2 regions of the Mesorhizobium sp. M0633 genome follow, and region 2 is predicted to be linked to the other one. Evidence: predicted binding sites of a transcription regulator. Region 2 holds the regulator's gene; the other holds the start of a gene.
What was found. Region 2 encodes PhoB, which activates phosphate uptake and scavenging genes when phosphate is short. Its sites were predicted from a motif close to TGTCATNNANCTGTCAT; they were not measured.

Region 1: olsB (l-ornithine N(alpha)-acyltransferase) is a predicted target of PhoB. The motif match lies at 2,732-2,748, and genes of this name have one in related genera.

What each region holds. Positions count from the first base shown of each region.
Region 1 is NZ_JAMYQC010000004.1:179,492-195,588, reverse strand. Features, by position in the region: gene NKI47_RS06045 (fatty acid desaturase) at 1-423, opposite strand, end outside; gene NKI47_RS06040 (hypothetical protein) at 550-753, opposite strand; gene grpE (nucleotide exchange factor GrpE) at 990-1,625, shown strand; gene olsB (l-ornithine N(alpha)-acyltransferase) at 1,793-2,668, opposite strand; gene NKI47_RS06025 (PAS domain-containing hybrid sensor histidine kinase/response regulator) at 2,818-5,106, opposite strand; gene acuI (acrylyl-CoA reductase (NADPH)) at 5,195-6,184, opposite strand; gene lspA (signal peptidase II) at 6,236-6,712, opposite strand; gene NKI47_RS06010 (TrmH family RNA methyltransferase) at 6,739-7,602, opposite strand; gene NKI47_RS06005 (RsmD family RNA methyltransferase) at 7,603-8,664, opposite strand; gene NKI47_RS06000 (DUF1772 domain-containing protein) at 8,753-9,238, opposite strand; gene NKI47_RS05995 (helix-turn-helix transcriptional regulator) at 9,345-10,028, shown strand; gene NKI47_RS05990 (VOC family protein) at 10,115-10,483, shown strand; gene lhpI (bifunctional Delta(1)-pyrroline-2-carboxylate/Delta(1)-piperideine-2-carboxylate reductase) at 10,604-11,572, opposite strand; gene NKI47_RS05980 (LapA family protein) at 11,625-11,957, opposite strand; gene NKI47_RS05975 (integration host factor subunit beta) at 12,005-12,289, opposite strand; gene sppA (signal peptide peptidase SppA) at 12,371-13,327, opposite strand; gene lptC (LPS export ABC transporter periplasmic protein LptC) at 13,636-14,349, shown strand; gene NKI47_RS05960 (LptA/OstA family protein) at 14,336-14,935, shown strand; gene lptB (LPS export ABC transporter ATP-binding protein) at 14,935-15,753, shown strand; gene rpoN (RNA polymerase factor sigma-54) at 15,951-16,097, shown strand, end outside.
Region 2 is NZ_JAMYQC010000008.1:60,710-76,806, forward strand. Features, by position in the region: gene NKI47_RS10660 (response regulator) at 1-661, shown strand, start outside; gene NKI47_RS10665 (DUF1328 domain-containing protein) at 888-1,052, shown strand; gene NKI47_RS10670 (sensor histidine kinase) at 1,244-2,278, shown strand; gene NKI47_RS10675 (hypothetical protein) at 2,411-2,581, shown strand; gene NKI47_RS10680 (YMGG-like glycine zipper-containing protein) at 2,928-3,173, shown strand; gene NKI47_RS10685 (CHASE domain-containing protein) at 3,273-4,895, opposite strand; gene NKI47_RS10690 (ATP-binding cassette domain-containing protein) at 5,025-5,819, opposite strand; gene NKI47_RS10695 (sugar ABC transporter permease) at 5,897-7,261, opposite strand; gene xylF (D-xylose ABC transporter substrate-binding protein) at 7,404-8,444, opposite strand; gene NKI47_RS10705 (ROK family protein) at 8,731-9,975, shown strand; gene phoB (phosphate regulon transcriptional regulator PhoB) at 9,985-10,674, opposite strand; gene phoU (phosphate signaling complex protein PhoU) at 10,691-11,398, opposite strand; gene pstB (phosphate ABC transporter ATP-binding protein PstB) at 11,431-12,234, opposite strand; gene pstA (phosphate ABC transporter permease PstA) at 12,231-13,082, opposite strand; gene pstC (phosphate ABC transporter permease subunit PstC) at 13,086-14,075, opposite strand; gene pstS (phosphate ABC transporter substrate-binding protein PstS) at 14,135-15,196, opposite strand; gene NKI47_RS10740 (hypothetical protein) at 15,849-16,097, shown strand, end outside.

The sequences.
Region 1 (16,097 bases), on a different contig from region 2:
GTATTCGGCGACGGTCAGTGTCTTGATGTCGCCGGTGCCGCGCTCGTCGAGATTGCCGGCGCTGGCGTGATGGGTTGCGTGGGCGCGGCGCCAGCAATCGTAGGGCGTCAGCGTCAGCACGCCAAGGACGCGGCCGATCCAGTCGTCGGCATAGCGATTGGCAAAAAAGGAGCCGTGGCCGCAATCGTGCTGGATCATGAAGATCCGCACCAGAAAGCCGGCGGCCGGAAGGATGAGGACCAGACCCCACCAATGGCCATAGGCATAAGCGGCCGAGGACAATGCCCACAGCGTGGCGAAAGGAATGAGGGTGATGGCGAGTTCGACGGCGCTGCGACGCCTGTCGGGCTTTTTATAGCGCGACAGGATTTTCAACCAGGCGCGCTTGCTGTTTGCCACAGCTTCGGGGGAAATCATGTTCATCATGAAACATAGGCGGAGCGGCGCGCTGCCGCAAGGCGGAGATCACGCAAAGTTACTGCGGGTAAATGTCGCGCGATGGCGAGGAATTGCGGCCGCAATCGCAGGTCGCGTTGCTTGCGATGGTGTCTACCGACGGCGCCCGCCTGCGACCACCTTGGCTTCGACGCCGTCCAGGCGGTCGAGCAATTCCTTCAGACGGTCGGGAATATCGGACTCCGTGCGGAAGGCCGGCAAGGTGCGCAGAAAGCGCTTGGTCGCCTCGGTGCCGAGCTGGCGCCGGATATCGCCGGCGAGCCCGTCGCGTTTTTCGCCATTCCTGCGGGGCATCATCCAAAATCCTGTGTCGGCTTCGAAACTCTTCCAGGGGAGGAATGGTTCCCGCATTGTAGTATGCTGGCAAGCAAAGCCGTCGGGTACGGTAAAGTTTGAATTAAAATCGAAAGGTCTGCGCCGTCCGCCATCAAGCCGCGACAGCGGCTGCAGTAGCGCTTGCCCCTTGATTTTTGGCCGCTAAACCTCGATATCGGGCGCAAATCCACACCATTCGAAAATGACGGGAAACGGCGATGAGCGACCAGGCAAAAGACGAACGCGCGCCCGATGAAGCCGAGAAGACCGAGGCTGGCGCGGAGCCAAGGGAAGGTGGCGTCGACGGCGACTATGAAGCGCTTGTGCGGCTTCTGAAGGAAAACGAAGAGCTGAAGGATCGCGCGCTGCGCGTCGCGGCCGACATGGAGAACTTGCGTCGCCGCACCGCCCGCGACGTCCACGATGCGCGCGCCTATGCGGTTGCCAATTTTGCCCGCGACATGCTTTCGGTGTCAGACAATCTGCGCCGTGCGCTGGATGCCATCCCGGAGGAGGCCAAGGCTTCGGGCGATGCCGGCTTCAAGGCGCTGATCGACGGCGTCGAGATCACCGAGCGCGCCATGCTGTCGGCGCTGGAACGCCACGGCGTGAAGAAGCTCGAGCCCGAGGGCGAGAAATTCGATCCGAATTTCCACCAGGCGATGTTCGAGGTGCCCAATCCCGACGTACCGGCCAACACGGTCGTGCAGGTCGTGCAGCCCGGCTATTCGATCGGCGAGCGTGTTCTGCGGCCGGCCATGGTCGGCGTCGCCAAGGGCGGCCCCAAGCATGTCGCAAGCGAAGCGCCGGTGGAGCCGGGGCCGGTCAACGAGCAGGCTGAGAAAGATGCGTGAATGGTGAATGGTCAATAGTGAATGGTTAGTAGTGAATGGTGAGTAGTGAATGGTGAGTAGTGAGTAGTGAGTAGTGAGTAGTGAGTAGCCAATTGCTGCTCCAGCAGTCAGTGCTAGGTTCTATTCACTATTCACTATTCACTCACTATTCACTCACTATTCACTACTCAGGCCGCAAACCGCTGCGCTTCTCCGCCATAATAATTGACGTAGCGGGCGCCGATCTCCTTGACCGGCATCACCACGAACACGTCGACCGTCGAGAATTCACGGTCGATGACGCAACCGTCGCCAATGCGCGCGCCGACGCGCAGATAGCCCTTGACCAGCGGCGGCATCGCGGCGATCGCCGCCTTGGTATTGACGGCCTCGATCGGCATCAGATCCATGGAACAATAGCGCCCGGCGACGGCGCGCACGTCCCAGGATGAATTCGTCCGGCAGTGGTGGGCAAGATAGGTCAGCGCCTCCGCATGTGCCGCCGGCACGGTGCCGTGGAACGACGCGCAGCCGGTCATCACGCCGATGCCGTAATGGTTGATGTAGGCCCAGATGCCTTGCCACAGCGCCTCGATGGTGCGCTTCGAGCGGTATTCCGGCAGAACGCAGGAGCGGCCGAGCTCGAGGAAGCGCTGGCCGGGATGCCGCGCGATCAGCTTGGTCAGCTCGAATTCACCTTCGGAATAGAAGCCGCCGGCGGCCGCGGCAATCTCCTGCCGCAGCAGGCGGTAGGTGCCGACGATGCGGCGATGCTCGGGGCCGGAAAGCGAAGTATCGAAGACCAGCAGATGATCGCAGAGGGGATCGAAGCGATCGGCATCGCGGCGGTCCTGCATCTGGAACAGGTCCTTCCTGGCACCAAGCTCGTCGTAGAACACCCGGTAGCGCACTTCCTGCGCGGCAGCGATCTCGGCCTCGTTGCGGGCGAGCCGCACTTCGAGATTGCCGATGCGGCCGAGCGATGCGCCTTTTATGACGGCATCGGCGTTCCGGCCGACGAGCAAAGGCCCGCTGGCGTTCGGCCGAGCATCACATTCCGGCATGACTGTATGCACGAGTGATTCTCCTTCGAGCCATCCCTCTTGGCACGGGGATACGGTGTAGGTGCAACAGGATTGTGACAGTACCGTGATACGGCTCTGCGGGCAATACTTCGTCGGCTGGGTAATCTATCAACCGTCTATGTTGTGCCTCAGGCGGCCGCTTGCCCTTCGACCGCATGAACCAGGGCATCGGGGTCGAGCGGCTTGGTGACGAAGCCGCTGGCACCGTGAGCGAGCACGGCGTGGCGGGTCTTTTCCTGGCTGTCGGCCGACAGCACCATGATCGGCACCGGCGGCACCGCGGTCTCCTCCTCATGGCGGCGGATGGCGGCGATGGCGTCCAGGCCGTCCATGACAGGCATATGCAAGTCCATCAGCACCACGTCGTAACGGTGCTTGTGGCCGGTGCTGATGACCGCCTCGACGGCGGCCTTGCCGTTGCCGACCACTTTCACGCGATGCCCGGCCTTCAGCAGCGTGGCGCGGGCCAGCATGGCGTTGATGTCGTTGTCCTCGGCGATCAGCACCGACAGGCCCTGCTGGCGGGCGCCAATGGCGTGCCCCGCCTGCGCGCCGCGCTTTTGCAGTTGCGGCTCGGCGACGACCGGTGCGTGGCTGGTCAAGAGCACGCGCAGCAATGTCTCGCCGCGCACCGGCCTCGCAAGGAAGGTGGCGTAACCATTGGCACGGAACTCGCCAAGCATGCCGCGGTCGGTCGGCGCGATCAGCGTCACTGCCTCGCAATCGGCAAATCCGCTCTGGCGCAGGCGCCTGAGCAGCCTGCCGTCGCTTTGCTCCATGGCAGCATCGATCAGCAGCACGTCACAGCCCTCGGCGAAAGCGGTGGCCTGGGCGGCGGCGGTGGCCAGATCGACCGTGCCGCCATTGGCGCGAATGGTGCGGGCGAGGGCTTCGGCCTCGACCAGGTTCTTCGACACGATCACCGCATGCCGGCCCGACAGCGCGTCCTGGCGGATCTGCGGCGCCTCGACGGCGGAAATAGCGGGAATCTCGAAGACGAATTCGGACCCCTGGCCAAGCCGGCTCGACACAGAGATAGTGCCGCCCATGGCGGTCACAAGACGCTTGGAAATGGCGAGACCGAGGCCGGCACCGCCATGCGCACGGGTCGAGGTGCCGTCAGCCTGTTCGAAGTCCTCGAATATGCGCTCCATGTCCTCCTCGCGCAGACCGGGGCCGGTGTCGGTGATGGTGAAGCGGATGCGGTCGGTGGTTTCGGTGCGGACGCGGGCGATGCTTGCCAGGACGCCGCCGCTGTCGGTGAACTTGACGGCGTTGCCGATGAGATTGAGCAGCACCTGCCTGACCCTGCCGGGGTCGGCGGTGATCAGCTGCGGCACGTCGGGTTCGACATGGCAGCCGAGGCCGATATCCTTGGCAAAAGCCCGCGCCGCCAAAAGCTCGATGACATTGTCGGCGATCTCGCGCACCGACATCGGCTGCGGTTCGGGATCGAAGCGGCCGGCCTCGATCTTGGAGTAGTCGAGCAGGTCCTCGATCAGCGCCAGCAGCGCGCTGGCCGAGGTCGAGATGGCGCCGACATAGGTCCGCTGCTCGGGCGAAAGGCTGGTGTCGGCGAGAAGCCGGGCCATGCCCATGATGCCGTTCATCGGCGTGCGGATCTCGTGGCTGACGGTGGCGAGGAAGCGCGATTTGGCCTGGCTCGCATATTCGGCCCGCTCGCGGGCGGTGATCAGCGAGGATTCGGCGCGCTTGCGAGCGGTGATGTCGCGGGCGATGGCGCGATGCGAAACGGCGCCGCTGTCCTTGTCGCGCACCGACAGCTCGATCCAAGAGAACCAGCGTGGGCCGTCCGGCGTGCGAATGGCGACGTCGGTGGAACTCAGGCATTCATGGTCGGAAAACGCGGCGTCGGGGACGATGCCGACATCGATGCCTAGTTCGGCCAGGGTCTTGCCGGCAAGGTCGCGCTGGTCGGTTTCGACAAGGTCGGCGAAAACCTTGTTGGCGTAGACAATGTGGCCGTCGCGGTCACGATGGACGACGAGATCGCCGAGTGCATCGATCAGCCCGCGAAAGCGCTCCTCGCTCTCCTGCATCTCCCACATGCGGTCGGCCAGCGTCTCGATTTCGGCGCGGCTGCGGGCGGTCGTGGCATCGAGCAGGGCCACCGCGCGGCGCTCGGTGCGCCTGTTGCGCAGATGCATGGCGAGCCCGGCGATGGCTGTCGCCAAAAGGCCGATGGTGATGAAGATCGGCGCCCCGGTCAGATGCGAAAAGCCTGCCAGCACGACGATGGCGACGAGCGTCAGGAAGGGCAGGCCTTCGCGGTTGGAGGCCGGCAGTTCCGGCGCCAGCGGTGGCGCGGCGACAGGCTGCCGTCCTGGCGCCGCGGGGGCCGTCCCGTCGGCCCGTTCGGCTGGTTCCGCCTCTCTGATGCCGGGTTCCGCAATCATACGGAAATCCTGCCAGACAGAGCTTATCGAAGGTTGTGGTTGATCGCTCGAATTTTAGCGGTCGCGCTCTTTTTTATCCCTTGGGGGCTCACATATCCACCACCACGCGGCCGCGGATCTTACCCTCGACGATGTCATGCGCGGCGCCGATGATGCCGTCGAAGCCGATGCTCGTCGACAGGCTGGCAAGCTTTGCGTGGTCGAGATCGGCGCCGATGCGGCGCCAGGCCTCGAGGCGGACCGCCTTCGGCGCCATCACCGAATCGATGCCGAGCAGCGAGACGCCGCGCAGGATGAAGGGGGCGACGCTTGCCGGCAGGTCCATGCCGCCGGCGAGGCCGCAAGCGGCGACGGCGCCGCCATAGGAGGTCATCGACAGAACGTTGGCCAGCGTGTGACTGCCGACCGCATCGACGCCGCCGGCCCAGCGTTCCTTGGCGAGCGGTTTTGCCGGCTGGGTGAGCTCGTCGCGTGAAATCACTTCCGCGGCGCCGAGGTCGATCAGATAGGGGCTTTCGGCAGCGCGGCCGGTCGAGGCGATGACGTGATAGCCGAGGCTGGACAGGATCGAGACCGCGACCGAGCCGACGCCACCGGCAGCGCCGGTCACCACCACCGGGCCGCGATCGGGCACGATGCCGTGGCGCTCCAGCGCGATGACGCAAAGCATGGCGGTGTAGCCGGCGGTGCCGACCGCCATCGCATCATGCGGGCTCATGCCGTCCGGCAACGGCACCAGCCAGTCGCCCTTGACGCGGGCGCGCCCTGCAAAGGCGCCGAAATGCGTCTCACCGACGCCCCAGCCGTTCAATATGACCTTGTCACCTTCGCGCCAGTCGGGATTGGAAGACGAGATGACGGTGCCGGCGAAATCGATGCCCGGCACCAGCGGCCAGCGGCGGATTACCGGCGCCTTGCCGGTAATTGCAAGACCGTCCTTGTAGTTCACCGTCGTCGCCTCGACCGCGACGGTGACGTCGCCCTCCATCAGGTCTGCCTCGGTAAGCTCGGTCACCGCGACTGACTGGTTTTTCTCGGCGTCACGCGAAACGAGGATGGCTTTGAAGGTTTCGGGCATTTTTTCTCCTCGGGCTTGCAGATCAGAATGTGCGGCGCCAGGCGAGTGAGGTCAATCGCTCGACGCTCCGCGCCGCCAGCCAATGAGTTCGTCGAAGACGACCAGCACGGCACCGACCGAAATGAAGGCATCGGCGAGGTTGAAGATCGCGAAGGACCAGACCGGCGTGTGAAACAGAATATAGTCGATGACATGACCGTAGATAGCGCGGTCGATCAGATTGCCGAGCGCGCCGCCGACGATCAGCGCGAAGCCGATGCGGGCAAGCAGGTGGCCCGGCGGCGTGCGGGCCGCAAGGTAGAGCACGAAAGCGACCACCACAACCGCGACGACCACCAGGCCGGTGTCGCCGAAGGACGAAAACAGCGAAAACGCGATGCCGGTGTTGTAGGTGCGGTACAGCGCCAGGAAAGGCAGGAGATCGAGCTTTTCCTGAAAGGCAAGGCCGGTCTCGACCAGATATTTCAGCCACTGGTCGAGCGCTATCGCGGCGACAACCAGAAAAGCGTAGGGGCTCCAGGACTTCATAGTTTGCAGTTTCACGGTTTGGGACGTCACGATCGGGCATCCTCCGGGCCGAGCTTCAGCGCGCCGCGCCGGATCTCGAACAGCATGACGCCGGTGGCCACCGCAAGGTTGAGCGAATCGGCGCGGCCGGCCTGCGGTATCCGCAGCAGTTTGTCGCAGCTTGCGGCAAGCTCGTCAGGCAGGCCTTGCTGCTCGTTACCCATCATCAAAAGCACCGGGCCTTTTGAAAAATCGACCGAGCGGTAGTCGACCGCACCCTTCAGATGGGTGCCGGCGACGAGGCCGGGAAAGCTCGTTCGCCAGGCGAGAAAAGCTTCGGGCGACGCCTTGGCGACCGGCACGGCGAAAATCGAGCCCATGGTGGCGCGCACCGTTTCGACCGAAAAGGGATCGGTGGTCTCGCCGACCAAGATGACGCCCCTGGCCCCGACAGCGTCGACCGTGCGGATGACGGTGCCGAGATTGCCGGGGTCGCGGACGCGGTCGAGCGCCACCCAGACGTCGCCGTCACGGGCGCGGATGTCCTTCAACGGCAGGAATTTCTGCGAGAACACGCCGACGACCATTTGCGGATTGTCGCGGCGGGTGATGGCGACCAGCACTTTTTCCGAAACTTCAAGGACGGTGCCGCCGGCGGCGACCGTGCGCGCCGCGATCTTTTCAACCGCCGTATTGCCACGTCCGGCCTTGGCGAAGACCAATGTCCTGATCGACCAGCCGAGATCGAGCGCGTCGATGACCAGCTTCAGGCCTTCGGCCATGAAGGCATTCTGCTGGTCACGGAATTTCTTCAGCGCGAGCGCCTTGATGTCCTTGACCAGCGGGTTGGCGAGGCTGGTGACTTCCTTCACCTGCCCTGGCGCGCCCGCGTGCCGTTCGTACGCACTCATTCAGGCCACCCAGCGTGAGAACAGCGAGGTCGACAGCGCCCGACCGGCAGATTTCTCGCGGATGATCAATTCACCCGACTCGACCGTGCCGCCCATGCCGGCGAAGGTGTCGCGCATCACGGCATGGATGGCGAAAAAAGAGGCGCGGATCGAATAGGCGGTCAGCACAACAGCGAGCGGCTTCGGCGTCAGGATCGCGCGGCAGATATCGGTCAGCGCCGGCAAATCCTCGAACAGCTGCCAGACCTCGCCCTTCGGTCCGCGGCCATAGGCGGGCGGGTCGAACAGGATGATGTCGTAGCGGCTGCCGCGGCGCTTCTCGCGTTCGGCGAATTTCACGGCATCATCGACGATCCAGCGGATCGGCTTTTGCGACAAGCCCGCCATTTCTTGGTTTTCGCGCGCCCAGCCGATCGCCTTCTTGGAAGCATCGACGTGGGTGACCTCGGCGCCGGCACGCGCCGCCACCAAGGAGGCAAGGCCGGTGTAACCGAACAGGTTCAACACCTTCACCGGCCGTTTTGCCGCCGCGATCAGTCCGGCCATGTGGTCCCAGTGCGAGGCCTGCTCGGGAAAGACGCCGACATGGCGAAACGAGGTGAAGCGGCCGAGATAATCGATGCCGTCATGCTTCATCGGCCAGGTCTCGCCGAGCGGCGTCTTGGGGAAACGCCAGCGGCCGATGCCTTCCTCGTCGGTATCGCCGGTGAAAATGGCGTCGGCGCGCTCCCAGTCCCTGGCCGGCAAAGCCTTTTGCCAGATCGCCTGGCCCTCCGGCCGAACGATGCGGTAGGGGCCGTATTGCTCGAGTTTTTCTCCGGCGCCGCTGTCGAGCAGCGCGTAGTCCTGATTGGGGCCGACCTCGAGGATCAGCGGCAGATGTTCGGCAGGCAGCGCGCCATCGCGGCGGGATAGAGGGCGCGGCGTGGCTTTCGGCTCGGACCGGTCCTGCAGTTTAGGCTCCGAACCGGCGGTCAGGCCGGCGTCGCGCCGCCGCGGCTGCTCCGCCCCGCCCTTCGCGGGCGGGCGGCTGTCGCGGCGTTTGTCGCGAAAAGGTTTCAAGAAGGCGCATCTCCGGAAGGCGGCTCGCCGCTTCTGCCACAGCACATTGACCGGCGCAACAAAAGGGCTGCCGACGTGTGCAACCGGATCAGCCGCGCCTGATCGAAAGCAGGCCGACTGCGAGCGCTATGAAACCAACGGCCTTGAAGCCGGTGACGACCATATGGCCGGTTTCCCAGCTGCTCCGGACACTTTCGAAATTGTCCGGGATCGGTCCAGGCACCCAGGTGGCCAGGACATCGTTTGCCGGTTTGACCAGGGTAAACCACGCCACGAGGGCCATCAGATAAAGCACGGTGGCGGCCAAAATCCACCAGAATGCCGGGCGGTCGCTGCGCAGCATCCAGGCGAGAAGCCCCGGACAGGCGATCGCGGCCACGTCCAGCGGTGCGCCGACAATCGCGAAGAATTGGAACTGAGCGTTGAAGACAGTGGTTTCACGCCAGAGCGAAGGCGGCCATCTGGTCAGCCGCGGCACCGATTCCAGCACATGGGCGAAGGATGGTCCGAGGCTGAGCGCAGCGACGATGGCGGTCAAAACCGACCAGAACAACAGGAACCCGCGTATATCCATAATGGCCGGACAACGGCGTCAGGGCGCAGACGTTCCCGTCCGCCACCATGTCGCTTGCCGCCGAAAGTGCTGGGGCTCTATCGTGATTGAAACCAGGTCATGATTCATGTCCCGTGCTGAACGCCTGCTCGACCTGATCCAGATCCTGCGCCGGCATCGCCGGCCGGTCAGCGGCCGCAGCCTTGCGGGCGAAATGGGTGTGTCGATCCGCACGCTCTATCGCGATATCGCCACGCTGCAGGGGCAGGGCGCGCCGATCGAGGGCGAGGCGGGGTTGGGTTACGTGCTCAGGCCCGGTTTCATGCTGCCGCCCTTGATGTTCACCGATGAGGAGATCGAGGCGATCGTGCTCGGTTCGCGCTGGGTGGCCAAGCAGCCGGACTGGCGGCTTGCGAACGCCGCCACCGACGCGCTGGCCAAGATCGCCGCGGTGCTGCCGGACGATTTGCGCGAAGAGCTCGACGCCTCGACGCTGCTGGTCGGGTCGCGCACCGAGGTCACCGAAGGCATCGATCTCGGCCTGGTGCGGCAGGCCATCCGCGAGGAGCGCAAGCTGAGCTTTGTCTATCGCGACGCCGGCGGCGCTGCCTCCGAGCGCACCGTCTGGCCGTTCGCACTCGGCTTCTTCGACAAGGTGCGCGTCGTCGCGGCCTGGTGCGAGATGCGCCAGGATTTCAGGCACTTTCGCGCCGACCGGATATCCGGCCTCAATGCCACCGAGATGCGCTATCCGCGCCGCCGTCAGGTGCTGCTCAAAGAATGGCGGGCGACGCTCGACACGCCAAGCTAAGGCTGCTGCTCAGTTGAGACTGCTGCCAGAATCTGGCAGTGGCGTACGGTATGCTCCTCCAGTCGAAACCATCTGGAGAGCAATTCATGACATCGCCCAATTTCGTCATCCTCTATGTCGACAAGCCTGAGCAAAGCGGCGCCTTCTATAGCGCGCTGCTTGGGCGGCAGCCGGTCGAGACCTCGCCGACCTTCGTGCTGTTCGTGCTCGACAACGGCTTCAAGCTCGGCCTCTGGTCGCGTAACACCGTGGAACCGGCCGCCGCGGCAGCAGGCGGTGGCGCCGAGATCGTCTTTGCGCTGGACACGCCGGGTGCCGTCGACGCCACCCATGCCGAGTGGGCCGGGCGCGGGCTGAAAATTCTGCAGACGCCGACCGACATGGATTTCGGCCGCACCTTCGTCGCGCTTGATCCCGACAGCCACCGGCTGCGGGTTTATTGGCAAAGGGAGTAGGGCAGTAGGGGAGTATGTGACAGGAAATATAGCTGGCGCGGCGCCGCACGATCAGTACAGTTTCCTACTGCCCTACTGCCCTACTGCCCTACTGCCCTACTGCCCTACTGCCCTACTGCCCTACTGCCCTACGCTTGCGCGATACACGGCAATGCCAGCGGCGAGGTCCTCGAGGGCTGCGCCGACCGACTTGAACAGCGTGATCTCGTCGTCGTTCTGCCGGCCTTTTTTCTGGCCGCGCGTGAGTTCATAAAGGTCGGCGACGATGGCTTCCGGCTTCAACACGCCGGAGGCCAGCGGCTGGACGATGTCACCGGCTTCCTTGGTGGCGCCGGCGCGGGTATCGACATAGACGCGGGCGCGTGCAATCGCGTCGTCGTCGCTTTCGCGCATCGCCGGCGTGAAGCCGCCGACCAGATCGACATGGGTTCCGGGCTTCAAGAGGGCGCCCCTGATCAGTGGCGTGGTGGTGATGGTCGCCGATGACACAATATCGGCCTGGCCGAGTTCGGCGTCGAGATCGCCTGCGGCTTCGGCCGCAAAACCCTCGGCACGCAATTTTGCCACGACCTTTTCGGCATTCGCCGGCGTACGGTTCCAGATGCGGATGTTCTTGATCGGACGCACCGCCGAATGCGCCTTTGCAAGGAATGGCGACAGCGCACCGGCACCGACCACCAGCAGCCGCGAGGCGTCCTTGCGGGCCAGATAGGAGGCGGCCAGCGCCGAGGCACAGGCGGTACGCCACTGCGTCAGCCGCTGGCCGTCGATCAAGGCCTGCGGCTCGCCGGTGGCGCCGTCGAGCAACAGGTAGAGACCCATCACCGCAGGCTTGCCGACGGCATTGTTGTCGGGCGACACGGTGACGATCTTGACGCCGATATGGCCATCGGCCGAGGTGCCAGTGGCGTTGAAGTCGGTCCACGCCGGCATCAAAAGCAGGGTCGAGGCGGCGCCATCGGGCCGCTCGACCGTGTGATGGTGCCTGACCGGCTGCACGGCGCCATCGCGAAAAGCGGCGCGCAACGTCTCGACCAGCCCGGAAAAGGTCAGCGCGCGGTCGACCTCGGCGGCGGAAATGGTCAGCATGAAAGGCTCCGTGGAGAACTAGGCCGGTTGTGCTTCAGGCCCGAGCCGCGGCTCAGTTCGTCGGCTTCGGCAAGGCTGGGCCCTGCGACGCGGTGGGCGCGCGGCTGACCGCCTGGCGCAGGTTCTCTGCCTCGGCGCCGCGCTGGCGCGCCAGCTTGCGGTAGCGGCCCTGCTTGGTCCAGGTCGCCAGGCTGCCGACGATCATGCCGATGGCCAGCGCCAGGAATAGGAAAATGAAGAGCGGCATGGTCAGCGTCAGCGCCGGATTGCCGGGGTTGAACGGATCGAGCGTGAAGGCGACCGGTTCGCGGTTGGCGACGGCCAACGCAATCAGGATGACGGCCAGCGGCACGAAAACCACGATGAGGAGAAAGCGATTGAACATGTTTTTCCGTTCGGAAGAAAAGGCGGGAGCGGTGGCGGGCGCCGCGCCTATTTGCCTCCGTTCAGCCTTTCACGCAATTCCTTGCCGGTCTTGAAGAACGGTACCCATTTCTCCTCGACCTCTACGGATTCGCCGGTGCGCGGGTTGCGGCCGGTACGGGCAGGGCGGTTTTTCACCGAAAACGCGCCGAAGCCGCGCAACTCGACCCGGTTGCCCTCGGCAAGCGCGTCGGTGATTTCATCGAAGATGGCGCTGACAATGTTTTCGACGTCGCGCAGGAAAAGATGCGGATTACGCGTGGCGATGATCTGCACAAGTTCGGATTTGATCATGAAAAGGCTCCCCGTAAAAGCAGTGCCGCCGAAATTATCAGAATGATTTTATTTGGTTTTTCACTCGTCCCAAGCGGTTCCTCAAGGGTGCCAGACGGAAACGAGACCGTCAAGAAACAAGCGGTCCGCTCCAATTTCGTGAAGGACGTCGCCGCCATGGCCGGGCAGGCCAAGCGCAGCACCGACGGTCTGCGCCATCGCCTTGGAGAACAGGAAACCACCACGTTTTTCCGTGTCCTTCCATTCCACCACCTTGAGCTTGGCATCGACACCGTTGCCTGCAAGCCAGTCGATTGCTTCGGCCTCGCCGCCGACCGCGTCGATCAATCTGTTGGTGACCGCCTGCCGGCCGGTGAAGATCGACCCGTCTGCGAGCGCCAGCGCCTCCGGCTTGGTCATGTTGCGGCGCTCGGCGACGATGCCGACGAACCAGTCGTAGCTGTCGAGGATGAGCTTGCGGACCATGGCGCGCTCATCCTCATTGGTCGGCTTGAAGGGAGAAGGCGAGGCCTTCAAGGGCGAGGATTTCACCTCCTCCAGCTTGACGCCGAGCTTGTCCATGAGGCCGCTGACGTCCGGGTACTGGATCAGCACGCCGATCGAGCCGACGATCGAGGATTTGCGTGCGACAATATGGTCGGCCGCGGTGGCGATCATATAGCCCGCCGAAGCCGCGAGCGTGCCGACCTCGGCCACCACCGGCTTGTCGGCGGCGAGCTTGCGCACTGCCTCATAGATCGATTCGCCACCGACGGTGGTGCCGCCGGGTGAATCGATCGACAGGATCACAGCCTTGACGCGCGGCGACTGACGGATTGCCTCCAGCCGCTTGATCAGTTCTTCGTCTTCGGTGATGGTACCTTCGATCTTGACCTTGGCGATGTGGTCGACAGCCGCGCCGGTGAAGTCGTCACCATAGATCCACGCCGAAAAGGCGATCAGCCCGGCTGCGGCGACGATAATCGCCGCGACACGCCAGAATGTCAGCTTGCGGCGCAAGCGGCGGCGGTCGATCAGGTCGTCGGCTCTCAATGCCATGGTCAGCCTCGTAGTCGGTGGGAGCAGATGCTTTTAAAGCAACCATTCGCGCCCGGCTACCGTTTCCTGACGGCCTTGCGCCAAAGGCCGTCTTAGGCATTCGCGGCAAGCCTCAACCTGTCACGTTCTACAGGCTCTAACACTGTGCGCCCATATCTGGTATGAGGTACAGGCTGCGCTGGGGCCATTTTCATTGTACAGGGGCGGCTGTCACATTTTTGCGGTTTTCCTCGGCTTGTGCTTGCTTGAGGGCGCCGGCACCCCACCTATAGGGCGGCCTGGCGGGCAGGGGTTTAGAAGAAGCAGTCATGTTAGCGGGACCAATCGAACCGACCAACACCGAGACGGAGTTGGCTCCCAAGGCCGCAGGCCGGGCGCGGGTCGACGCATTTGACGTTGCGCAGCGTCATTCGCGCCGGGTCCGTATCCTCAAACTGGCCGTGCCGCTGGTCGCTGCCGTGATTGCGGTCGCGTTTCCCGTCTATTCCTATCTCATGGCTCCCGCTGCAATCGAGGTGCAGGCCGACGGCGGCGCCTTTGCCGATGGCAAGCTGGTGATGGCCAACCCCAAGCTCAACGGCTTCACCAAACAGAACCTGCCCTATTCGATGACAGCCCTGCGCGCCATACAGGATGTCAGCAAACAAGGCATCATCGATCTGGAAGGCATCAAGGCCAAGCTGCCGATTGCGGCCGACAACACGGCCGCCATCGATGCCACGCACGGCACCTATGATCGCGACGGCAACACGCTCAGCCTGACCAGCGATGTGACCGTGTCGACCACGGATGGTGTGGTGGCAAAATTCAAATCAGTCTATCTCGACATGGGCGAAGGCACTATGAAGACAAGCGAGCCCGTCGATGTCAGCCGCGGCGGGTCGCGGATCAGGGCGGATTCGATGTCGGTCCAGGACAATGGCAAGGTCCTGGTTTTCGAGAACAAGGTGCGCGTCGACATCGATCCCGCCAGTTTGAAGGCGGCAGAGGCAAAGAGCGGAGAGACCAATGCGGTTCAGTAGTTCGGCACGGCGCCTCGCCGCGATTTCGGCGTTGCTAACCTTGGGGCTGACCTTGGGGACGGCGCCGTCGCTGGCGCAGTCCAAGGCCACCAGCCAAATGTCCGGCCTCAGGCTGTCGGGCGACAAGCCGATCCAGATCGAAAGCGACAAGCTCGAGGTGCGCCAAGCGGAAAGCGTTGCCGTCTTCACCGGCAACGTCAACGTCGTCCAGGGTCCAACTGTGCTCAAGGCCGGCAAAATGACGGTCTATTACGTCAGGGATGCAGGCGCCGCCAAAAGCGCCCAGCCGGCGGGTGCCGCGGCAATGACCGGATCCGCCAACATCGACCATCTCGAGGTCGACGATAAGGTCTACATCAAATCGGACAATCAGGTTGCCACCGGCGACCGCGGCACTTTCGACATGAAGACCGAAGTGCTGGTGCTTTCGGGCAGCAAGGTCGTGCTCTCGCAAGGCGACAACGTGCTTGTCGGCTGCAAGCTCACTGTGCAGATGAAGAGCGGCCTTGCCCAGGTCGACGCCTGCGGCGGCCGCGTCATGATGTCGATCACGCCGCCGGCGAAGTCTGGAGCAGCGAAACCCTGATGACCGGCATATCGTCGCTGCTGGCGCGTCTTCCAGGGCGCGCCGCCAGCCAACTTGCGGCACCGGCCAGGGTCACCGTCGAAGCGGCAAAGTTCAAGGGAACCTTGATCGCCAAGGGGCTGACCAAAAGCTACAAGGGCCGCAAAGTCGTCAGCGGCGTGACGCTAGGCGTGCGCGCCGGCGAGGCGGTTGGGCTGCTCGGCCCCAACGGCGCCGGCAAGACGACCTGTTTCTACATGGTGACCGGCCTGGTTCCGGTCGACGAAGGCACCATCGAAATCGACGGTTTCGACGTCACGTCGATGCCGATGTATCGCCGCGCCCGTCTCGGCATCGGCTATCTGCCGCAGGAAGCCTCGATTTTTCGCGGCCTGAATGTCGAGCAAAACATCCGGGCCGTGCTCGAAGTGGTAGAAAAGAGCCGCAAGGAGCGTGAGCGCCTGCTCGACGAATTGCTCGAGGAATTCCACATCAGCCATCTGCGCAAGGCTCCGTCGCTGTCGCTCTCCGGCGGTGAGCGGCGTCGTCTCGAAATTGCCCGCGCCTTGGCAACCCGCCCCGCCTACATGTTGCTCGACGAACCTTTCGCCGGCATCGATCCGATCGCCGTCGCCGACATCCAGCAGCTGGTGCGCCACTTGACGGCACGTGGCATCGGCGTTCTGATCACCGACCACAATGTCCGCGAGACACTTGGCCTGATCGACCGCGCCTACATCATCCATGCCGGCCAGGTGCTGACCCATGGTCGAGCCGACGAAGTGGTCGCAAATGCCGATGTGCGGCGGCTTTATCTCGGCGAGGGATTTACGCTCTAAGTGCGAAATTCCGGCTCGAGCGGGATTTCCGGCGTAGTCCAGCAGCTTTTTCTTCAATTTTCTGCCTGAAAACGCGCCGGCAGGCGAGTTTTACCGCTCCTCGCCTTGACAAGCAAAAGCCGGGCCAGTTTCTATGCTGGCCTGGAAAATTCCTTCCAGCAGTGCGGGTGCGTAGACGGAGCGTTTGAAACCGAACCATGGCGTTGGCGGCAAAACTACAGCTACGACAGTCGCAGTCGCTGGTGATGACGCCGCAGCTGATGCAGTCGATCCGCCTGCTGCAGTTCACCCATCTCGAGCTGGAACGCTTCATCGACGACGAGATCGAACGCAATCCCCTGTTG
Region 2 (16,097 bases):
CTTTCCGGACGCATCGAACGACCGTATCGCGCTCTACAAGGTCTTTGCCAAGCTCTTCACCTCGGTGGCCATTCGCGTTCCGCAGGAGCATGCCCAGTCGGCATGGGAACAGCGCGCCGCGGCCAATCTGAATGCAATTGCGCCTCGTCCCCGCCAAGCCTTTCTGCTGGTTGCGGTCGAAGGCTTCAGCGAAGACGAGGCGGCGGAGATTCTCGACGTCGACGAACAGCAATTCTCCGAACTTCTCGCGCAGGCGAGCAACGAGATCTCCCGTCAGGTGGCAACCGACGTGCTGATCATCGAGGATGAGCCGCTGATCGCCATGGATATCGAGGAAATGGTCGAAAGCCTCGGCCACCGCGTCGTCGGAACGGCGCGCACCCACGCCGAGGCGGTGGCGATGTTCGGCAAGGCGCGGCCAAAGATGGTGCTTGCCGATATCCAGCTTGCCGACGGAAGTTCGGGCATAGCGGCCGTCAATGAGATCCTGTCGTCGACCTCGGTACCGGTGATCTTCATCACCGCCTTTCCCGAGCGCCTGCTCACCGGCGAGCGGCCGGAACCGGCTTTCCTGGTTACCAAGCCGTTCAATCCGGACATGGTCAAGGCTCTTATCAGCCAGGCCCTGTTCTTTGACCGGCACGCGAAAGCCGCGGCATGAAACAGCGGACGGCCGAACTGCGGCCGCCGAGACAGCCGCTCTCTCGGATCAGATGGGCGTGACGCCGGCTCAATTCACTGGCAACCAACTGGGGCAACCAACTGGACCTTTCCACACACCGCGGCAATTCGGGCCCTGAAGATTTTCAGCATCGTCTTTTTCGGAAAATGGTGGAACAAACGGAGGCGAATCACGTTTTCACCGCAGCATTGGAAGGAGATCGATCATGCTTTACTGGGCGCTCGTATTTCTCGTCGTGGCGATTATCGCCGGTGCGCTTGGTTTCGGCGGCATCGCTGGCACCTCGGCCGGCATAGCGCAGATATTGTTCTTCATCTTTCTCGCCTTCCTGATCATATCGCTTATTGCCGGCCTGATCAGACGAGCGTGAATGCCAAGCGGCCATTCAAGCGAACACTGGAAGCCGCACCCCTCAAACGGTTTCCAGCCACCGCCGGGCAGTGTCCTCCAACGGGATGCCGCTCGGCGGACCGCTTTTTAAGGCTTGATACGAACCTCCTCCTTTTGGAACCCATTTTTCCGCGAACCGTTCAGCCCGACATGGGTTGAGCAAATTGACCGATGCGTTCCAGAGTCGGAAAAATGAAAGACCGCGGCCAGAGTGATGAGATCATCGCTTTGCATCCCGCCGAAAGCGGGATGCAGCTTGGCCGGGCCCTTCTCCATGCACTGCACAATGCCGGGATTTCCGTCCTGTACCAGGATCGCGAGATGAAGACGGTGTGGGCGCGCAACATGCGCGCGCCCTGGACTTCCGATGCCTCCGACAACACCGGCATCTTGCCGCCGGCGCAGGCAGAGCGTATCGGCGCCGCCAAGCACGACGTCATCGTCTCCGGCAATCCTCAACATCTTGAACTCAGCGTGCCGGCCGATGACGGCGCCCGCTGGTTTCAGGTGTGGATAGACGCCGACCGCAGCGAGACCGGCGCGGTGCAGGGCGTCGTGACCACCATGGTCGAAACAACCGAGCAGAAACGCCGGGAGCAGACGTTGAAGGCGCTGCTGCGCGAAGTCAGTCATCGCTCCAAGAACCTTTTGGCCATCATCCAGAGTATCGCCACCCAGACGGGCCGTTATTCCGGCAGCATTGACGATTTCCTGACGCGCTTCCGCGGCCGATTGCAGTCGCTGGCCTCCTCGCAGGATTTGGTTACGTCATCCAACTGGCGGGGAGCGGCGCTGCGCGAGCTGGTTTCCGGTCAGGTCGGCAGGTACGGCGCGGATCCCTTGCACAGCCTACGCTTCCGCGGCGCAAATCCATATCTCAACCCCAATGCCGCCTTGCACATCGGCTTGGCCATGCATGAGCTCGCCGTCAATTCGGTCAGCTATGGCGCACTGTCGCGCAGCGACGGTTTCGTCGAGGTGACGGCCGATCTGACGGCAGCTTCCGCTGGCGAGCCTGCGCTGTCGCTGACATGGGCCGAAGTGATCGGAGCCAACGACAATCAGCGCAGTGAGAAGCGTTTTGGCAGCGTCGCGCTCGAACGCGTCGTGCCCACTTCATTGAATGGAACGGCGACACTTGAGATCACCGGGAACCGCCTCGAATACCGCCTTGTCGTTCCTCACGGCAATTTCGAGACGGATTAACGAGCGGCGGTCGCCGCGCGAAGGCTTGCTGCGCATCGCCATCTTTAACCGACTGTTCACCATAAAGTCCGATCCTGTGCGAACGTGTCGATCCACCGGATTGAGTTTGGCACAAAATGAAGGGAATGGGCCTTGACGGCTGCCGACTTGAACAGACTGGAACAGGCCGCTCGCGTCTCGATGGGCGGTTTTCAGGATCCCGACGCGTCCGCAGCGCCCGCGCCTCGTGCTTCGCCCCTCCGCTTCGCCGCTATCGCGCTTATGGCCGCGATCGTCCTGACCGCCGCGTCCCAACTGATCTGAATCGAACTCGCCTCTGCTTGATCGCTTTGAAACCACTGCCCGAGTGCTCGGCCGTGCCCGTTCGCGGTCACCGACCTGCCGGGCCAGGCCCAACATGTCGTCGCCAGATGCCTTGCCGTCGATCCGGTGCTCGAGGACGACTATGACAGGATCGTCTGGAACGTGCGTCCCAGCGGCACGCTCGATGCGTCCTTGGAGATTTCCGGGTTCGTGGTAGCATCGAACGGCGCACGCCCCGAAAAAGACTATCTTAATCAACAATGAAATCGTGCGGGCAAAGGCCGTACTTTCATGCTAAATGGCGGCTGGAGCTTATTAAAGTGAGGACAAAAGTGAGGATGACTCCATGCGGAAGATGATTATTGCCATGGTTGCCGTGGTTGCGGTCAGCGGCTGCACCACCACGGAAGAGAACGTGGGTATCGGCACTGTGGGCGGCGCGCTCATTGGTGGCGCTGTCGGCGGCGGCAAGGGCGCTTTGATCGGCGCCGGCGCTGGTGCGATTGGCGGTCTGCTCGTTCGCCGTCTGCAAAATGGCTACTGCCAATACAGAGATCGTCACGGCCGGATTTACACAGCTCGCTGCAACTAGTTTCGAGCTCCAGGCGAACAGCAAACGCGGAGGCAGGCCACCTGTCTCCGCGTTTGCCCTTTTAGAGCGCTGTTGCGACGCGGCCCACGAGACGGCGTTTCAGGCCGGCAGCGGAACCTTGATTTCCACGTTCAAGCCATCTTCGCGAAAATCGCGCCTGATTGTGCCACGCAATTCGCGCGTGACGTTGAGATCGATCAGTCTGGTGCCAAAACCGCTCTTTGCCGGTGTCTCGAGCTTCTTCTGACCGGCCTCGCGCCAGTTGAGAGCCAATGTCCGGGTGCCGCTACGGGCGTCGAGCGACCAGTCGACCTTCAGCGCACCGACTGAATTGCCGGCTTCGCCATGCTTCAGCGCATTCGTCGCCAGTTCGTGAAAGACGAGGCCGAGTGCCTGCGTCGTCTTTTCATCGAGAAGAACCTGCGGTCCCGACAGCAGCCCTTCAGGAAGCTCGCTGCCGAACACCTGGCCTAGCTCGATGCGCAGCAGGTCGCCGAGATCGGCTTTCTGCCAGCGTGAGCGCGTCAGCATGTCCTGGGAAGCCGCCATCGCCTGCAGCCGGGCCGAGAAAGAAGCCGAGAATTCCTGGACGTCGGTCGTGTGCGATGCTGTCTGGCGCGCGATTGCCAGCACCCGCGTGATCGAGTTCTTGATGCGATGCTTCATCTCCTGCAGCATCAGGTCTTTTTCCAGCAGGCTCTTTTCGGTCGTTTCGTGAAGCAGCGAGACCGCCTCATAGGCCCGCTCCTGATAGCGGGCCACCAGCGCGATGGCGCCCGCAAGCAGCAGTCCGAACAATCCGAGCATCACCGGGATGGCGCGCGAGGAAGGTTGCGAGAAAGCACTTGTCGGCCTGAACAGGACGACCCACGGCCGGCCGGCGACGGTGATCTTGCGGGTGACCAGCAGCCTGTCGCCGAGGCTCGAAACAGGCGGCGTTTCCGATTGGAACAGCAGGTTGTCGCTGTCCACCGTGCCGTCATAGATCTCGGTGTTGACCGGCAGCAATGGTGCCCGGCTGAGCGCAGCCTGGAACAGATCACGGGCGCGGAAGGCCGCATAAAGGAAGCCGGCAGTCGAGGATCTCGTCGCGTTCACGGCGTCCGGCGCGGTTTCGACATTGAGCCGGACGAAGACGAGGAACCCGGTAAAGGTCTGCGCGGCACCCGTATCCTTGCCGAACTGCACGAGCCCGCTGGCGTGCTGCTGGTCGTCGGTCATCGCCTTTTCGATCGCCTCGCGCCGCGCCGGCCCGGTGAACATGTCGTAGCCGATGCTGGATTTGTTGGACGGATCCAGCGGTTCGAACAGCACGATGGGCGTACGCCACGGTAAGTTCGTGTCGGGATAGATCGGATGGCTTGCGCCGTGATCGTGCAGGATGTCGCGCTCGACCGCCGCCTCGTTGCCAGTTTTCGCCAGGCGAAGGAAACCGATGCCGCGCAGGCCGGCGAAATTATTCTCGATGTCGAGCGCGTTGAAGAAGGCCTTGAACTCGCCCTGCGAGATACCGCCATTGCGTGCGTCGAACAGCGCCCGGGTCGAACGCAGCAGCGACAGGTCCAAGTCGATGCGGCTTTCGATCCGGTTAAGCGCGTCGTCTGCCGTCGCCTCGAATTTAATGCGGGCCGCCTCCTGGGTGGCAAAATAGGCAAAACCCGCCATCGTCAGGCTGATCAGCGCGACGGCGATAAAAGCGACGGTCGGAAAAAGCTTCTTCAATTGCTGATACGTCCCGTGGACGGTTCGGCATCTTTATGGGCAAGTCCTGACGCCAACACAATGGCGAGGCCAATGCATGGTGACGGCTGGCACATTTTGGCGGCTTGTGATTAGCCGGCTAATTCTCGTTCATGCGGCGATCTTCAGCGCGCCCGGCCCCGGAATGGCGCCGGGTGGGCACTTGCCGAGGATGATCATGCCGAGCACCTCGTCCTGGGTGACGTCGGTTGTGCGCGTCGTTCCGACAACCCGACCGTTCTTCATGACGCAGACACGGTCGGCAAGCTCGAACACGTCGTGAATATCATGGCTGATCAGGAAGATGCCGATGCCGTCGGACTTGAGCTGCCTGACCAGTTCGCCGACCTGCGCCGTCTCTTGCGGCCCGAGTGCCGCCGTCGGCTCGTCCATGATCAGGATGCGAGCATTGAACAGGATGGCGCGGGCGATCGCCACCGACTGCCGCTGGCCGCCCGAAAGCTTTACCACCGGCTCCTTGAAGCGTTGGAAACGCGGATTGAGCCTGCCCATCACCTTGCGCGCCTCGGCCTCCATGGCGACGTCGTCGAGCGTACCCCAGCCGGTCATCAGCTCGCGGCCGAGAAACAGGTTGGCGGCCGCATCGACATTGTCGGCCAGCGCCAGCGTCTGGTAGATCGTCTCGATGCCGTACTTCTTGGCGTCGCGGGGATTGGAGATCGAAGCTTCCTCGCCGTTGACGAAAATCTGGCCCGCATCGCGCTTGTAGGCGCCGGACAGGATTTTTATCAACGTCGATTTGCCGGCACCGTTGTGACCGAGCAAAGCCATCACCTCGCCCGGGAAAAGGTCGACAGAGGCATCGTCGACGGCGCGAATGCCGCCGAAAGCGATGGAGATGTTGCGCATGTCGATCAGCGGCGTGGGAGCGGTTTTGTCTGCCATGCTCGTCCTTCCTCCCTATAGATCCTGCTTGAGCATCAAGTTGTACGAAAACCGGTTTCCACCTTGCGGGATCATGCTCAGACCCGTTTGCGATAGACGGTATCGAGCCACACCGCGACCACCAGCACGGCTCCGACAACGATGCTCTGCAGCGGCGAATCGATGCCGAGCAGCACCATACCGGACTGCAGCGACTGCATCAAAAGCGCGCCGAGCATGGCGCCGAGCACTGTGCCGGAGCCGCCGGCGAGCGACGTGCCGCCGATCACCGCCGCCGCGATGACCAGGAGCTCGTCCAGCGTGCCCAGCGCATTGGTCGACGAGTTCTGCCTGGCTGACGAGATCGCTGCGGCGATCGTCGCCAGCACGCCCATGATCATGAACACCTTCATGGTCACCCAGCGCGTGTTGATACCGGCAAGGTTGGCTGCTTCCGGATTGCCGCCGATGGCGAAGACATAGCGGCCGAAACGGGTACGCTTGGCGATGAAGGTCATGATCAGCCCTACGGCTACAGCCATCAGCACGGGTATGGCGATGCCATGGGCGATGAACAGCCCGCCTTCGGGAACGGTTATATTGTTGGCCGCCGCATATCTGTTCACGATGCCGACCGGCCAAGGATAGGAATTGGCAAGCCATATGGCGCCCATGATGACAAGGCAAGTGACGGCCCCGAGGAACGTCTCGGCCCAGATCGGGCGTAACGGGAAGCGGAACCGCTTGCGCTGCACCCGCCCGTTGAGCAGCATGAACACAACCGCCAGGCACGCGACAATTCCGACGATCCAGCTCCATCGCGCACCGATCGAACCCGTCGGTCCGCCGCCCATCAGCTGGAAAGTGGCATCCAGCGGCGCAATCGTCTGCCCACTGGCGACCCACCATGCGGCACCCCGCCAGACCAGAAGGCCGCCCAGCGTCACGATGAAGGCCGGCACCTCGAGATAAGCGATGATGTATCCCTGGAACGCTCCGATCAGAAGGCCAAGCGCGAGGCCGATGGCCAGCGCCAGGATCCAGATCCAGGGGTTGCCTAATTGCAGACCGACCATTCGCACCAGGAAATGCACCTGCGCAAAACCCATGACCACGCCGATCAGGCCTTCGGCGGAGCCGACCGACAGGTCGATATTGCGCATGACGATAACCAGCACCATTCCGGCGGCCATTATGGCCACGGCCGAAGTCTGCACCGACAGGTTCCAGAGATTGCGTGGCGTCAGGAAGGTCCGGCTGTCGAAGTCGAACGGATTGACGCCGAGCCGTACGCTAGAAATGACATGCAGGCCGACCCAGATGACCAGCAGCGCGCCGACCATGCCGAGCATGCGCGTGTCGAGTTCGGTTGCCTTGAGAAATCGGGCAACAATGCCGAGTTCGGATTCCCGTGCCCGGTCTGTCGTGCTGTCGACCGGCGTGTTGGACGTCGTGTCGGTCATGATGTTTCTCCCGCCGGGTTGCCGTCTGCCGCGGATGCCGGAAGCAGCCTAGAAGTTATCCGCCGGAAGCGGAAAAACAACTCTTGTTGGAAAAACGCCGCGGCGAGCGGCCGCGGCGTTCGGACTTTTCGGAAACGTCGGCTCAGTTGCAGACTGCAACAGTGCCAGCCGTCACCCCGGCGCAGACCTCTTCTTTCTTGATCCAGCCGGCGTCGATGACGACGTTGAGGTTGTCCTTGGTGATGGCGACCGGGGTCAGGAACAGCGACTTGACGGTATTGCCGCCGGGCGTGGTGAAATCCTTCACGCCGGCAATGTCGGTCATCTGCTTGCCGTCGGCCAGTTGCGAGGCGATCTCGGCGGCATTCTTGCCGAGCTCGCGCGCATCCTTCCACACCGACACGGTCTGTGTGCCGAGCGCGATGCGGTTCAGCGCGGCGTGGTCGCCGTCCTGGCCCGAAACCGGAACCGATCCGGCCAGCCCTTGCGCCGTCAGCGCGGCGACGACGCCGCCGGCAGTGCCGTCATTAGCGGCGACCACGGCATCGACCTTGTTGTCGTTGGCGGTCAGGAACTGTTCCATGTTCTTCTGAGCGTTGGCCGGCAGCCAGCCGTCCGTATAGGCCTCGCCGACATTCTTGATCTTGCCGCCGTCAATGGCCTCCTTCAGCACCTCCATCGAACCGGCAAACAGGAAATCGGCATTCGGATCGGAACCCGAACCCTTGATGAAGACGTAGTTGCCTTCCGGCTTCACCTTGAAGACTTCGCGGGCCTGCATGCGGCCGACTTCCTTGTTGTCGAAGGTCAGATAGAACACGTCCTTGTTCTCGATCAGCCGGTCATAGCCGACGACCGGGATGCCTTCGTCCAGTGCCTTCTGCACGGCCGGCCCGATGGCCGAGGCGTCCTGCGCCAGGATGATCAGTGCGCTGGCGCCCTGCGAGATCAGGCTCTCGACGTCGGTGAGCTGCTTGCCGGGGTTGGACTGTGCGTCGGCGGAAATATACTTGTCGCCTGCGGCCTCAATGGCCGCCTTCATTGCGGCCTCGTCGGTCTTCCAGCGCTCTTCCTGGAAGTTCGACCAGGAAACGCCGATGACCTTGTCTTTAGCCTGCGCCACCGACGCCAGCGCCAGCGTCATGGCGACACCCGCCAGAATGGCGGTCGTGAATTTCTTCATCATATCCTCCCTGCGCCGCGTACGGCGTGACCAATTGGCTCAAAGACCAGCTTAGAAGCTCTAATTTTTTCGAGCCTCGAAAAAATACTGGCCCGATCTCCGGCTGCTGTCAACATCGATTCTGATGGATTTTGATGACTCTGCGAGTTTTTTCGAGCGTCGGAATAAACGATGACAGCGCAACCTGCATCTGACACTATTTGCCTGCGTCCGACACTATTTGTCGGACATTACCGACGGCTTCCGGTTCATGAGCGGCCGCCGCAACCGGGAGGAAAGCAAAACAATGTCGGTCGGAATCCGCCATGACGATTTGCGCCGGCGCAACCGGGCGATGGTGATCTCGGCGGTGCGCCGGGCCGGCCAGCCATCGCGTACTGAGATCGCAGCTACTACCGGCCTCAGTCATTCGACCATATCGGCGATCTCTTCCGACCTGATACGGGAAGGCATCCTCGCCGAGAGCAAGGCAAGTGAGCCCGTTTCGTTGAAACGCGGTCGTCCGCAGGTCGGCCTCGCCCTCAACCCGGAAGCGGCGGCGGTGCTGACCGTGGTGTTGTCGCTGAATTTCCTGTCGGCCGCCATTATCGACTATACGGGACAGGTGGTCGCCGAGGAACAGCGCCGGCTGGACACGCTGACCATGCCGCGCGACGAGCTGATCCGTGAATGCATGGCCATCGTCCGGCGCCGGCTGCAGGATCCAGACCTTGACGTCCGCAGTGTCGCCCGCATCGCCCTGGCGATTCAGGGCATTACCGACTCCCCTGCACGCGCCATGCTGTGGTCGCCGATCACGCCGCAGACCGACATCGCCTTTGCCGACATGCTGGAGGACGAATTCGGCATCCCGGCAACGGTGGAGAACGACTGCAACATGATGGCGGTGGCTTTGCGCTGGCGCAATCCGGATCGCTATCGCGACGACTTCATCGCCATCCTGCTTTCGCATGGCATCGGCATGGGGCTGGTGCTGAAGGGCGAACTGTTCACCGGGACGCATTCCTCGGGTGGCGAATTTGGCCACATGATCCATCGTCCGGGCGGCGCGCTCTGCCGTTGCGGGCGGCGCGGCTGCATCGAGGCCTATGCCGGCAACTACGCCATCTGGCGCAACGCCAGGCAGATGAGCGAAGAAAGCGAACCGATCGCCGACGTCAGCGACGCCGACATGCGAGCACTGGCGGCCCGGGCGCGCGAGAAAGATGGGCCGGAACGCGAGGCCTACCGCAAGGCCGGCGAAGCGCTGGGTTTCGGTCTCGGCTCGCTGTTCGCGCTGATCGATCCGGCACCGGTCGCGATGGTCGGCGCCAGTGCCGCCGCCTTCGATCTGATCGAGCCGGCCTTGCGGAAGGCAATCGCCCAGACCGCCGGCGGCCAGCATTCGGGCTCGATCTCCTTCGATACAGAGCCGAACGAATTGCCGCTGATCCGCGAAGGCTGCGCGATGCGGGCGCTAAGCTTCGTCGACCAGGAGATTTTCGCGCCGGGCGCGCAAATGAGGCCCAGCGTCAGAAAGAACGTAGCCTGACCAGGCGGGTCAATCTTCCCTGATCGCATAGCCGGCACCGCGGATGGTGCGGATGACATCCGGCATCCGGCCGTTGTTGACGGCTTTGCGCAGCCGCCCGACATGCACGTCGACGGTGCGTTCGTCGATGTAGATTGTCTCGCCCCAGACATTATCGAGTAACTGGCTGCGCGAGAAGACACGGCCCGGATGCCGCATCATGAACTCGAGCAGCCGGAATTCGGTCGGCCCGAGCCTGATTTCGCTCTTCTTGCGATAGACCCTGTGCGATTCGCGATCGAGCACGATGTCGCCGACCTTCAGCACGCTGGACAGCACTTCCGGCTTGGCGCGCCGCAGCAGCGCCTTGACCCTGGCCATGAATTCCGGTGTCGAAAACGGTTTGACCAGATAGTCGTCGGCGCCGGTCGAAAGCCCGCGCACCCGGTCGCTCTCCTCGCCGCGCGCGGTCAGCATGATGATCGGCAGCCGCTCGGTTTCGGGGCGCACCCGCAACCGACGACAGAGCTCGATGCCGGAAACCGCTGGTATCATCCAGTCGAGCACCAAAAGGTCGGGCACATTCTCCTGCAAACGGATCTCGGCTTCGTCGCCGCGTGTCACCACCTCGACCTGGTAGCCTTCGGATTCGAGATTGTAGCGGAGCAGCACACCCAATGGCTCCTCGTCCTCCACCACCATTATGCGTGGTGCGATCATCGGCTGGGCACCCCCATCATGTCACCGGTGCGGACATTGTCGTTTCGTCCTGCTTCGGACGATTGACCGGCAATTGCTCGCCGGTCAGCACATAATACGCATTTTCGGCGATGTTGGTGACATGGTCGCCGATCCGCTCCAGATTCTTGGCGCAGAACAGCAGGTGCGTGCAAGCGGTGATGTTGCGCGGATCTTCCATCATGTAGGTCAACAGCTCGCGGAACACGGACGTGTATTTGACGTCGATGCGCTCGTCGGCGGCACGCAGCTTGGCCAACGCGGCCGCATCGCCTGCAGCATATTCCTCGATGACACCCTGCACCTGGATGAGAACCAGCTGCGCCATCGCGTCGATGGAATGCGACAGGTCCCGCGGCGTGGCGCTGAGGCCGACCGCACTCACGCGCTTGGCGATATTCTTGGCAAGGTCGCCGATGCGTTCGAGGTCGCCCGCCATGCGGATCGCTCCGACCACATGGCGAAGATCGTGGGCCATCGGCTGGCGTTTGGCGATCAGGGTGATGGCGCGGTCGTCCAGTTCGCGTTGACGCGCATCCATGATGGCGTCGTCGGAAACGACGCGTTGCGCCAGCACGTTGTCGGAATTCAACAGGGCCTTGGTCGCCCCGCCGACCATCGAACCGGCGAGGTCGGCCATGTCGCGGATCAGCTTGCTGATCTGCTCGAGATCCTCGTCGAAAGAAGCGACTGTGTGTTCGCCCATGGTCCTGTCCTCATATGCATGATCGGAACGGCTCAGCCGAAGCGGCCAGTGATGTAGTCCTGCGTGCGCTTCTCGCGGGGCGACGTGAAGATCTTCTCGGTCCGGTCGAACTCGACCAGTTCACCCAGATACATGAAGGCGGTCTGGCGCGACACGCGCGCCGCCTGCTGCATGTTGTGGGTGACGATGACGATCGTATAGTCGGCTTGCAATTCGTCGATCAGTTCCTCGATCTTGGCAGTCGACAGCGGGTCGAGGGCCGAAGCCGGTTCGTCGAGCAGAATGACTTCCGGCTTCACGGCCACGGTGCGGGCGATACAGAGCCGCTGCTGCTGGCCGCCGGACAGGCTCAAGCCGCTGGCGTTGAGCTTGTCCTTGACCTCGCTCCACAGCGCGGCGCGCTTCAACGCCTGTTCGACGCGGCCGTCCATCTCGGACTTGCCGAGGTTCTCGTAGAGCCTGACGCCGAAGGCGATGTTCTCGTAGATCGACATCGGGAACGGCGTCGGCTTCTGGAACACCATGCCGATCTTGGTCCTGAGGAGGTTGAGATCCTGCGACCGGTCGAGAATGTTCTTGCCGTCGAGCAGCACCTGGCCCTCGGCCGTCTGTTTTGGGTAGAGCTCATAGATGCGGTTGAACACACGCAGCAGCGTCGATTTCCCGCACCCCGAAGGGCCGATGAAGGCCGTGACACTGCGCTCAGGCAGTGACAGGCTGATGTCCTTCAGCGCCTTGCTCTGGCCGTAGTAGAAGTTGAGATTCTTGACCTCGATCTTCGTCTTCTCGACGACCGTTTCGGCCATCGTCATGTCTGGGGACAACATCTGTGTCATCTGTCCTCTCTGCGTCCGGTAAGGCTGCGGGCGAGGATGCTCAAGCCCAGAACCGTCAGGGTGATTATGAGTGCGCCGGTCCACGCCAGTTGCTGCCATTCCTCGTAAGGGCTGAGAGCGAACTGGAAGATGGTCACCGGCAGGCTGGCCATCGGCGCGTTGATATTGCTGCTCCAGAACTGGTTGTTGAGCGCGGTGAAGAGCAGCGGCGCCGTCTCGCCGGAAATGCGTGCTATCGCCAGCAATATGCCGGTGACGATGCCGGACAATGCGGCGCGGTAGGCGACCGAACGGATCACCACCCAGCGTGGCGCGCCGATCGCGGCACCGGCTTCACGCAACGCGTTCGGCACCAGGTTGAGCATGTCTTCAGTGGTGCGCACGACCACCGGAATGACCAGGATGGCAAGCGCAACGGCGCCGGCAATGGCCGAGAAATGTCCCATTGGCCGCACCATCAGCTCATAGACAAACAAGCCGATGATGATCGACGGCGCCGACAACAGGATGTCGTTGATGAAGCGGACGACGGTGGTGATGCGCGAAAAGCGTCCATACTCGGCCATGTAGGTTCCCGCCAGCACGCCGATCGGCGTGCCGACGACAACGGCGATGATCGTCATCAGCAGGCTGCCCGCGATGGCATTGAGCAGGCCGCCGGCCTCGCCCGGTGGTGGCGTCATCTCGGTGAAGACCGCGAGCGAAAGCCCGGCTGTGCCCTTATAGACCAGTGCGCCGAGAATGAGCGCCAGCCAGGCAAGCCCGATGCCGGCGGCGACGACGCAAAGCGCCATCATCACCGAATTCCTGGCTTTGCGGCGGCTGTGGAGCGATGAGGATGTCGACATCGGTCAGGCTCCCGTACGGGCGTCGATCCGCATCAACATATAGCGGGCGGCGGCAAGGATCAGGAAGGTGATAACGAAGAGGATCAGGCCGAGCGAAACCAGCGAGGAGGTGTAGAGGTCGCCGTCGGCCTCGGTGAATTCATTGGCGATGGTCGCCGAGATCGTCGTGCCCGGCGCGAACAGGGAGGCACTGATGCGGTGGGCGTTGCCGATGACGAAGGTCACCGCCATGGTCTCGCCGAGCGCCCGGCCCAGGCCAAGCATGACGCCGCCCATGATGCCGATGCGGGTATAGGGAATGACCACGCGCCGGGTCACTTCCCAGGTCGTGCAACCGATGCCATAGGCCGATTCCTTCAGCACCGCCGGCACCGTATCGAAGACGTCTTTGGTGATCGAGGTGATGAAGGGCAGCACCATGATGGCAAGGATCAGCGCCGAGGTCAGAAGGCCGATGCCGTAAGGAGGGCCGGCGAAAAGGCTGGATAGTCCCGGCACGCCGTGGAAGACGTTGATGATGAAGGGCTGTATCGCCGTCTGCAGGAACGGCGCGAACACGAACAGGCCCCAGATGCCGTAGATGATCGAAGGAATGCCGGCCAACAGCTCGACCGCTATGCCGATCGGGCGCCTGAGCGGGCGCGGGCAGAGCTCGGTGAGAAAGACTGCAATGCCGATGCCGATCGGAACCGCGATCAGGATGGCGATGGCCGCCGTGACCAGGGTGCCGTAGATCGGCGCCAGTGCGCCAAATTTTTCCGTGACCGGATTCCAGCTTTCAGTCGTCAGGAAGGAGAAACCGAAGGACGACAGCGCCTGCCACGAGCCGGCAAACAGCGAGATCGCGACACCGCCGAGGATGACCAGCACAAGAATTGCGGAAGCGCGGGTGAGTCCGCGGAATATGGCATCGGTGAGCGCGAAGCGCCGCACCGTAGCTTCCCTGGCCCGGGCTGCTGCAGATGATGGCATGGCATCGGAAGCGATGGTCATTGGGTCCTCGCGATTAAAGGCAACAGGGAGGGCGCCGTCGACGCCCTCCCTGGAGGAGATTACATAGCCGAGTAGAGCGGCTTGCCGTCGTCGCCGACAACTTCCTTGGCCCACATGGCCTTGACGCTCTCGACCACCTTGTCGGGCATCGGAACGTAGTCCAGCTCGCCGGCCATCTCGTCGCCCTTGTCGTATGCCCAGGCGAAGAATTTGAGCGCTTCGCCGGTGGTCGCGGCATCATCCGGCTTCTTGTAGAGCAGGATCCACGTTGCCGCCGTCATCGGCCAGGACTCGGCGCCCGGCTCGTTGGCGAGGATGACGCCATAGCCCGGCTGCGAGCTCCAGTCGGCATTGGCCGCTGCCGCCGAGAACGCCGCCGCGGCGGGCTCGACCTTCTTGCCGTCCTTGTTGATCATATCGGTGTGGGTGAGCTTGTTCTGCTTGGCGTAGGCATATTCGACATAACCGATCGCGCCGCCGGTCTGGGAGACGTTATTGGCAACGCCCTCATTGCCCTTGGCGCCGATGCCGACCGGCCATTCCACGGCCTTGTCGACGCCGACCTTTTCTTTCCAGTCCGCGCTGACGTCGCCGAGGTAATAGGTGAAGTTGAACGTCGTGCCCGAACCATCGGAACGGTGAACGACCGCGATCGCCTGCGAAGGCAGCTTGACGTCGGGATTAAGCTTCTTGATCGCTTCGTCATCCCAGCTCGTGATCTTGCCGAGGAAGATGTCGGCCAGCGTCGGGCCGTCGAGAACCAACTCGCCCGGCTTGATGCCTTCGAGATTGACGACGGGAACGATGCCGCCCATCACCATCGGGAATTGAGCCAGTCCGGACGCTTCAAGCTCGTCGCCCTTGAGCGGCGCATCCGAAGCGCCGAAGGTAACGGTCTTGGCTTTGATCTGCTTGATGCCGCCGCCGGAACCGATCGACTGGTAGTTAAGGCCAATGCCGGTGTCTTTCTTGTAGGTGTCGGCCCACTTCGCATAGATCGGGTAGGGGAAGGTGGCGCCGGCGCCGGAGATGTCCGCGGCGAGCGCGGCGGACAGGGTGAGGGTGGTCGTCGCCGCAGCCATTGCAATCGCAACGGCCGCCGAGCGGATGAAATGTCTCATGTGGCCTGCTCCTGTTCGGAATATGGTCTCTCGGCGCCATTCCTCCGGCGCCCGCTGAGGCCAATAGCCCCCGATTATTACAGTCGCATGACAGTTTCATGTCGCTCCGGTAACGTCGTCCAGCCGGGTAAGAAGGAGCGGCCGCGGGCTTTGTCGGCATGGGCCGCGGTTTGCCGCTGGAATCAGCAGCTTGCTTGAATTCCGGCCGGCATCGTCTGCTCGGCGATCGTAGCCACCGGCTTTAAAAGAAAAAAAGCCGGACGGGAGCGCGTTGCATGCAGCCAGAACGTGTCATGGCCGCGCCATCGCCGAAACAGGTCCGTTGGGGTAAATCTGACCCTGTTTCTTGCCGGCGGTCGCTGCTCCCGCCCGTAACTGGAGGAGCGGAACTTCGAATATCCCATTGTCGCCACTGAGCGCGGCTTTGGTATGGTGCGATCGCACCATGGCCTTACGCTGGAAGCGTTGACGAATCGCAAGGTTCTAACTCGCGCTGGACCTCCATCCGCGCCCGACCCGGCGCTGGATCTTCGAGCAACGCCTTCGACTGGAAATGCGACGACTCTACTTCACGGTATCTACTCCCTTCGCCCTATTCCGCCGGTTGTCGGTTAGGCCGAAGCAGCGTTATAAGCTTGCAGGGGTATTGCTGATGTCTCGACGGATTCTGCCTGTCTTCCTGTGCCTGGCGCTGCCTTTGGGAAGCGGCTGCGCGCGCAGCTATGACGGCACCGTCATCATTCCCAAGCCGCTCGATGTTCGCCGTTTCTGGGACAGGCCTTCGCCGCAGGCGCAAGCCGAACAGTCGCAACTGGAGACCGACGTCTTTCCAGTGGCGCCGCAAACGCCGAAAAGGCCGGCGGTGCGCAGGAGCGCGGCTTCCGTTGCAGCGCCTCGGAGG